Regions from separate parts of the Microbispora rosea genome, predicted to be linked through region 2. Evidence: predicted binding sites of a transcription regulator. Region 2 holds the regulator's gene; the other holds the start of a gene.
What was found. The regulator HrcA, encoded in region 2, represses chaperone genes, less so after heat shock. The targets are predictions, from matches to a motif close to TTGGCACTCTCNNNNNGAGAGTGCCAA.

Region 1: groES (co-chaperone GroES) is a predicted target of HrcA. The motif match lies at 1,345-1,371, and genes of this name have one in related genera.

What each region holds. Positions count from the first base shown of each region.
Region 1 covers NZ_JBITJO010000004.1:957,182-960,877, reverse strand. Annotated here, with positions in the region: gene ACIBK1_RS21625 (MarR family winged helix-turn-helix transcriptional regulator) at 1-202, opposite strand, end outside; gene ACIBK1_RS21620 (NAD-dependent epimerase/dehydratase family protein) at 342-1,184, shown strand; gene groES (co-chaperone GroES) at 1,461-1,772, shown strand; gene groL (chaperonin GroEL) at 1,840-3,465, shown strand.
Region 2 covers NZ_JBITJO010000007.1:255,362-259,057, reverse strand. Annotated here, with positions in the region: gene dnaJ (molecular chaperone DnaJ) at 1-751, opposite strand, end outside; gene hrcA (heat-inducible transcriptional repressor HrcA) at 752-1,765, opposite strand; gene ACIBK1_RS28620 (hypothetical protein) at 1,923-2,588, shown strand; gene ACIBK1_RS28615 (DUF3097 domain-containing protein) at 2,607-3,407, shown strand; gene hemW (radical SAM family heme chaperone HemW) at 3,404-3,696, opposite strand, start outside.

The sequences.
Region 1 (3,696 bases), on a different contig from region 2:
CGCGGGAGATCCGCCCGGCCACCCCCATCGCCGAACAGTCCACGTCCGGGCGTGCCCGGGCCCACTGACCGAGGATCTGGTCGACGGCGTCGTTGCCGGGAGCGTAGTCGCCGGCGGTGTTGTTCGCGGCGGTGTTGTTCGCGGGGGTGCCGTTCGCGAGGGTGTCGTTCCCGGGCGTCTCGTTCGTGAGGGTGTCGTTCATGGCGCGCGCGGTCTGGGTTCTCCTCGCCGCTCCTCCTCCATCAGCCATCGTAGCCGACACTTCGACGTTGAAATATCTGCGGGAGGCGCGCTACCTTCTGTATCGAACAGTAAGACATCGAAATGTTTGAGGTGGAAATATGAAGATCCTGCTGCTCGGCGCGACGGGATACATCGGTTCGGCGCTGGCGGAGCGCCTCGCCGGAGGCGGCCACGAGGTGGTCGCGCTCGTCCGGCCGAAGGCCCGCGAGACCGCCGTACCGGGCGAGGTCCGCCATGGCGACCTGTACGAACCCGAGACCCTCAAGAGCGCGGTGACGCCGGACATCGACGTCGTCGTCCACGCCGCCAACCCCACCGGGGACGAGGAGGTGGACGTCGCGGTTATCGAGGCGCTGGCCGGAGGAGGCGCGCGGCTCGTCTACATCAGCGGCGTCTGGGTGCTCGGCGCCACCACCGAGGCGGCGGGCGAGGACGCGCCGGTGAACCCCATCACTCCCTCCCGCTACCGTCCGCGGGTGGAGAGGCTCGTGCTCGACGCGGGCGGCGTCGTCGTCAGGCCCGGCATCGTGTACGGCCGGGGCGCCGGAATCCCCACCGTGCTCGCCGTCCCCGGGCAGGAGGACGGCCGGTATGTCCACGCGGGCGGCCCGGTGCCGACCTGGGCGACCGTCCATGTCGACGACCTGGCGGACCTGCTCGTGCTCGCGATCGAGAGGGCGGCGCCGGGGAGTCTCTTCCACGCCGTCGCCGAGGAGGCGGTGAGCGTCGCCGACGTGGCGGCGGCCGCGGGCCGCACGGGGAGGGCCGTGCCGTGGCCGATCGACGAGGCGAGCGAGGTGCTCGGGCGTCCCTTCGCCGAGGGGCTGGCCCTGAGCCAGGTGGTGAGCGGCGACCTCGCCAGGAAGGTCCTCGGCTGGCGGCCGAGCCGCCCCGGCATCCTCGACGACGTCCGCTCCGGCTCGTACGCCTCCCGCGCCTGACGATCTCCGCAGGGGGCGCGGGTCCGCCGGAAGGGGCGACGGTGACGCCGGCGCGGCGGGCGCCTGAACGTGTGATCGCGGGCACGTTGCCGCCGGATGCGTCTGACCTGCGATGCCGGTTCGTGTTGACTGTCACGCGCCACTTGCATACTGTTTCGTGTTGGCACTCTCCCATCGAGAGTGCCAATAGCGACGAGACAGGTCTGACACCCGCGACGGCAGGCCGCTGGTCGCCTCTTCAGCTCATTCATCGCAATCTGAAGGGGAGGTCCGATCGTGACGACCGCCACCAAGGTTCCCGTTAAGCCGCTTGGCGACCGCATCGTGGTCCAGCCGCTTGAGGCCGAGCAGACCACCGCCTCCGGCCTGGTCATCCCGGACACCGCCAAGGAGAAGCCGCAGGAGGGCCGCGTCCTCGCTGTGGGCCCGGGCAACTGGGACGAGGACGGCGAGAAGCGCATTCCGCTCGACGTCAAGGAGGGCGACGTCGTCCTCTACAGCAAGTACGGCGGCACCGAGGTCAAGTACGGCGGCGAGGAGTACCTGGTGCTCTCGGCCCGCGACGTGCTCGCCATCATCGAGAAGTAGGCCGCGCCGGCTTGTGGAGCCCCGGGACCATGCGCCCGGGGCTCCGCGCGCTCACAAGGAGACCTGAATGCCGAAGATCCTGGAGTTCGAAGAGGACGCGCGGCGCGCTCTCGAGCGTGGTGTCAACGCTCTCGCCGACGCCGTCAAGGTGACGCTCGGCCCCCGCGGCCGCAACGTCGTCATCGACAAGAAGTTCGGTGCCCCGACGATCACGAACGACGGTGTCACCATCGCTCGCGAGGTCGAGCTGGACAAGCCGTACGAGAACCTGGGCGCCCAGCTCGCCAAGGAAGTGGCGACCAAGACCAACGACATCGCGGGCGACGGCACCACCACCGCGACCGTCCTGGCCCAGGCCATGGTCCGCGAGGGCCTGCGCAACGTGGCCGCCGGGGCGCAGCCGCTGGGGCTCAAGCGCGGCATCGACAAGGCCGCGCAGGCCGTCAGCGAGCGGCTGCTCGGCAGCGCCCGCCACGTCGAGGACAAGAAGGAGATCGCCAACGTCGCGACGATCTCCGCGCAGGACGCGAAGATCGGCGGCCTGATCGCCGAGGCGTTCGACAAGGTGGGCAAGGACGGTGTCATCACCGTCGAGGAGTCCAACGCGATGGGCCTCGAGCTGGAGTTCACCGAGGGCCTCCAGTTCGACAAGGGCTACCTGTCGCACTACATGGTGACCGACTCCGAGCGCATGGAGGCGGTCCTGGAGGACCCCTACATCCTCATCACCCAGGGCAAGATCGCCTCCATCGCGGACTTCCTGCCGCTGCTGGAGAAGGTCGCCCAGAGCAAGCGCCAGCTCCTGGTCATCGCCGAGGACGTCGAGGGCGAGGCCCTGGCCGTCCTGGTGACCAACAAGATCCGGGGCACCTTCACCTCGGTTGCCGTCAAGGCCCCCGGCTTCGGCGACCGCCGCAAGGCCATGCTGCAGGACATCGCCATCCTCACCGGCGGCCAGGTCGTCAGCGAGGAGATCGGCCTCAAGCTGGAGCACGTCGGCCTCGAGGTGCTCGGCACGGCCCGCCGCGTCGTGGTCAACAAGGACACCACCACGGTCGTGGACGGCGCCGGCGACGCCCAGGCGATCGAGGACCGCGTCCGCGAGATCAAGGTCGCGATCGAGCAGTCCGACTCCGACTGGGACCGTGAGAAGCTCCAGGAGCGTCTCGCGAAGCTGGCGGGCGGCGTGTGCGTGCTGCGTGTCGGCGCCGCCACCGAGGTGGAGCTGAAGGAGAAGAAGCACCGCCTCGAGGACGCGATCTCCGCGACCCGCGCCGCGATCGAGGAGGGCATCGTCTCCGGCGGTGGCTCCGCGCTCGTGCACGTGTCCAAGGAGCTCGACGACCTGGGCCTGACCGGCGACGAGGCCACCGGCGTCTCGATCGTCCGCAAGGCGCTGATCGAGCCCGCCCGCTGGATCGCCGAGAACGCGGGCATGGAGGGCTACGTCGTCACCACCAAGATCGCCGACCTGAACGCCGGTGAGGGCCTCAACGCCGCCACCGGTGAGTACGGCGACCTGGTGGCCCAGGGCGTCATCGACCCCGTCAAGGTGACCCGTTCGGCCGTGCAGAACGCCGCGTCCATCGCCGGCATGCTGCTCACGACCGAGGCCCTCGTCGTGGACAAGCCCGAGGAGGAGGCTCCGGCCGCCAACGGCGGTCACGGTCACGGCCACGGTCACGGCCACTGATCCCGCGCCTTCCGCGCCTCGCGCCCCGCGCTCGCCCGCAAGGGTGGGCCGCGGGGCGCATCGCTTTTTGCGCCCCTTGCCCCTTCCGCGGCGGGGCGGGCCGCTGGGGACGAAGCCGGATCGCGGCCAATGCGAACGACGCACGCTTCTTTTTCCCTGTCAAGTCATCAGGCGTATATCCCTTGTTTTCGGCATTCCGGTTGGAATGTTCCAACGGACTAGTGATCAGAT
Region 2 (3,696 bases):
TCTCCAGGAACAGGTCGCCGGGAGGCCCGCCACCGGGGCCGACCTCGCCCTCGCCGGCGAGCTGGATGTGCGTGCCGTCCTCGACGCCGGCCGGGATCCTGACCTTGATCGTGCGCCGGGTCCGCACCCGTCCCTCGCCCGAGCACTCCATGCAGGGGTGCCGGATGACGCTGCCGTACCCGCCGCACTGGGGGCAGGGGCGTGAGGTCATGACCTGACCGAGGAACGAACGGGTCACCTGCGACACCTCGCCGCGTCCGTGGCACATGTCGCAGGTGTCGGGGTGCGTGCCGGACGCCGCCCCGGAGCCCTGGCAGACCTCGCAGACCACGGCCGTGTCGACCACGATCTCGCGGGTCGTGCCGAAGGCCGCCTCCCCCAGGTCGAGCTCGACCCTGATGGTGGCGTTGCGGCCCCGGCGGGCGCGGGAGCGGGGCCCCCGCGCGCCGCCCGCCGAGCCGAAGAAGGCGTCCATGATGTCGCTGAACGGGAAGCCAGCGCCGAAACCGCCGGCTCCGGCCCCGGCTCCCGCGCCGCCGAACGGGTCGGCGCCCATGTCGTACATACGGCGCTTGCCCGCGTCGGACAGCACCTCGTACGCCTGGTTGATCTCCTTGAACCGCTCCTGGGTCTCCGGATCGGGGTTGACGTCCGGGTGCAGCTCACGGGCGAGACGGCGATATGCCTTCTTGATCTCTTCCTGGCTGGCGTCGCGCCGTACGCCAAGGGTCGCGTAGTAGTCGTTGGACACTTATGACCCCGCCAGGATCTGGCCGACGTACCGCGCCACCGCGCGCACCGCACCCATCGTCACCGGATAGTCCATTCGTGTCGGGCCCAGCACTCCGAGCCGGGCCAGTTCTCTGTCGCCCGAACCGTATCCGGCGGCCACGATAGAGGTGCCGCGCAGTCCGCTGTAGGGATTCTCGGATCCGATTCTGACGGTGATGTCGGACAGCCCGCCGGTCTCCCCCAGCAGGCGGATGAGGACGACCTGTTCCTCCAGCGCCTCCAGCACGCCGCGCAGGCCGACGCTGAAATCCGCCGCGGCGAGGTTGGCCGTACCGGCGAAGGCGATTTTCTCCTCGTGCCGCTCCACGAGCGTCTCCAGCAGCACGGAAAGGATCGTGGCCGCCACCGGCCTGTCCTCCGCGGGCAGCCGCTCGGGCACGTCGGCCACGGTCTCGGGCACCTGGGACAGCCCGCACCCGTCGAGACACGCGTTGAGCACGGCGCGCAGGTTGGCGATCCGGTCGTCGGCGATGGCCTCGGGCAGGTCGACCATCCGCTGCTCGACCCGTCCCGTGTTGGTGATCAGCACCAGCATGACCCGCCGCTCGGCGATCGGGACGATCTCCACATGGCGCACCGACGACCTGGTGAGCGAGGGGTACTGAACCACCGCGACCTGCCGGGTGAGCTGCGCGAGCAGCCGCACCGTGCGCATGACGATCTCGTCGAGGTCCACGGCCCCGGCGAGGAAGGTCTCGATGGCCCTGCGCTCCGCGCCCGACAGCGGCTTGATCTGCGACAGCCGGTCGACGAACAGGCGGTATCCCTTGTCCGTCGGCACCCTTCCGGCACTGGTGTGCGGCTGGGCGATGTAACCCTGCTCCTCCAGCGCGGCCATGTCGTTGCGGATCGTCGCCGGAGAGACGCCGAGGTTGTGCCTGTCCGCCAGGGCCTTTGACCCCACCGGCTCGTTGGTGGACACGTAGTCCTCGACGATGGCGCGCAGGACGGCGAGCTTGCGGTCGTCGAGCACTGTGCCACCTCCCTGTGCCTGGAAACACCGACTCTGGCACTCTGTGTTCCCGAGTGCCAAGTGTACGGCTACCACCCCACGTGGTGCGATAACGCGGAGACACCAGGACAAGCGAGCTGCAAATCGACCGCAAGCCGCATGGTCGACTCTTCACCCCATGCACGAGAATCAGACCTTCCCGCCGGCCGAGGCGACCATGCGGGTGCCCCGCCCCATGATGCCCCCGGCGCCGGCCGGCGCGACCTTGCGGCTGCCGCATCCCTTTCCCCCGCCGTACGCCGGCTCCCGGCCGGTCCGGCCGCGGCTGCTGTGGGTCTTCCTCTCCTGGGCGCTCTTCGTCGTCCTGCTGGTGGCGGGCGTCGGCGGGTTCGCCGGTGGCCTGTTCTCCACGCTCGGCGACGCCGCACCCGCCACGATCTTCTCCGGCGGGCAGTCGGTGAGCGTCGCGCTCGACCCCGCGGACAGGCCGGCGATCTACGCGGCCGTCGACCAGCCCACCGACGTCCGCTGTCAGCTCGGCGACGGCACCGATTCGCGGGTGCGGCTGACCCGCCCGGCCATCTCGCAGACCTTCACGCTGAACGGCACGACCTGGGAGCTGCTGTTCGAGGCCGGCGTGCCTGAGGCGGGCACCTACCCGCTCGCCTGCGAGGGCGACGGGGTGCGTTTCGGCGTCGGCAAGCAGCTCGCCGACGCGGCCGGCCTGCTGGTGGGCGGCACCGTCGCGCTGCTCACCCTGCCCACCGTCGGCTTCCTGGCCGCGCTGATCGTGACGATCGTCGTGCTCGCCCGTCGCTCCGCGGCCCGCCGTCGCAGGGCGTGATTTGCTAGCGTTCCCCGCATGTACGGGCGGGACGTGCTTTCCGGAGACTGGCGGCGGCCACGGCGAGGGCAGATCCCCGAGATCCCGGCCGAGCCCGACCTCGTGGTCGAGGACGCCGAGGGCCGTTTCTGCGGCGCCGTGGTGGCCTGCGACAAGGAGGCCGTGACACTGGAGGACCGGTTCGGCCGTCGGCGGGTGTTCCCGCTGACGCCCGCCGGATTCCTCCTCGAAGGCAAACCGGTGACGCTGGTGCGCCCTCAGGCCGGCGCGAAGGGGCCGCTGCGGAGCGCCTCGGGGTCGATCGCGGTCGAGGGCCTGCGCGCGCAGGTCGCCAGGGAGAGCCGCATCTACGTCGAGGGCGTCCACGACGCCTCGCTGGTGGAGAAGATCTGGGGGCACGACCTGCGGGTGGAAGGGGTCGTCGTCGAATACCTGGAGGGTGTGGACGACCTCCCGGCGATCGTCGAGGAGTTCGGCCCCGAGCCGGGCAGGCGGCTCGGGGTGCTCGTGGACCACCTGGTGCCCGGATCGAAGGAGAGCCGCATCGCCGCCCGGGTGTCCGGAGACGACGTGCTCATCGTCGGGCATCCGTTCGTGGACATCTGGCAGGCGGTCAAGCCCCGGGCGCTCGGCATCCCCGCCTGGCCGGACGTGCCGCGCGGCGTGCCCTGGAAGGAGGGCGTGATCGACGCCCTCGGCTGGCGGATGGACCCCCAGGAGGCGTGGCGGCACATCCTGGGCCGCGTCACGACCTACGCCGACCTGGAGCCCGAGCTGCTCGGCCGCGTGGAAGAACTGATCGACTTCGTCACGGGCTAAGGTGTGAGGTCCCGCACCAGGGCGTCCGCGAGCAGCCTGCCGCGCAGCGTGAGCACGGCCTGTCCCGCCTTGAACGCCTCCACCTCCAGCAATCCGTCCGCCAGCGCCCTCGCGCACGCCGTACGCGCCCGGGGGGCGAGGCCGGCGAGCGGGAGGCCCGAGGCGAGGCGCAGCTCCAGCATGACCCGTTCGACGGCCCTGTCCTCCGCCGACAGCACCTCGCGGGCGTGCGCGGGCGAGGCCCCGGCCGCCAGGCGCGCGGCGTACGCCGCGGGGTGCTTGACGTTCC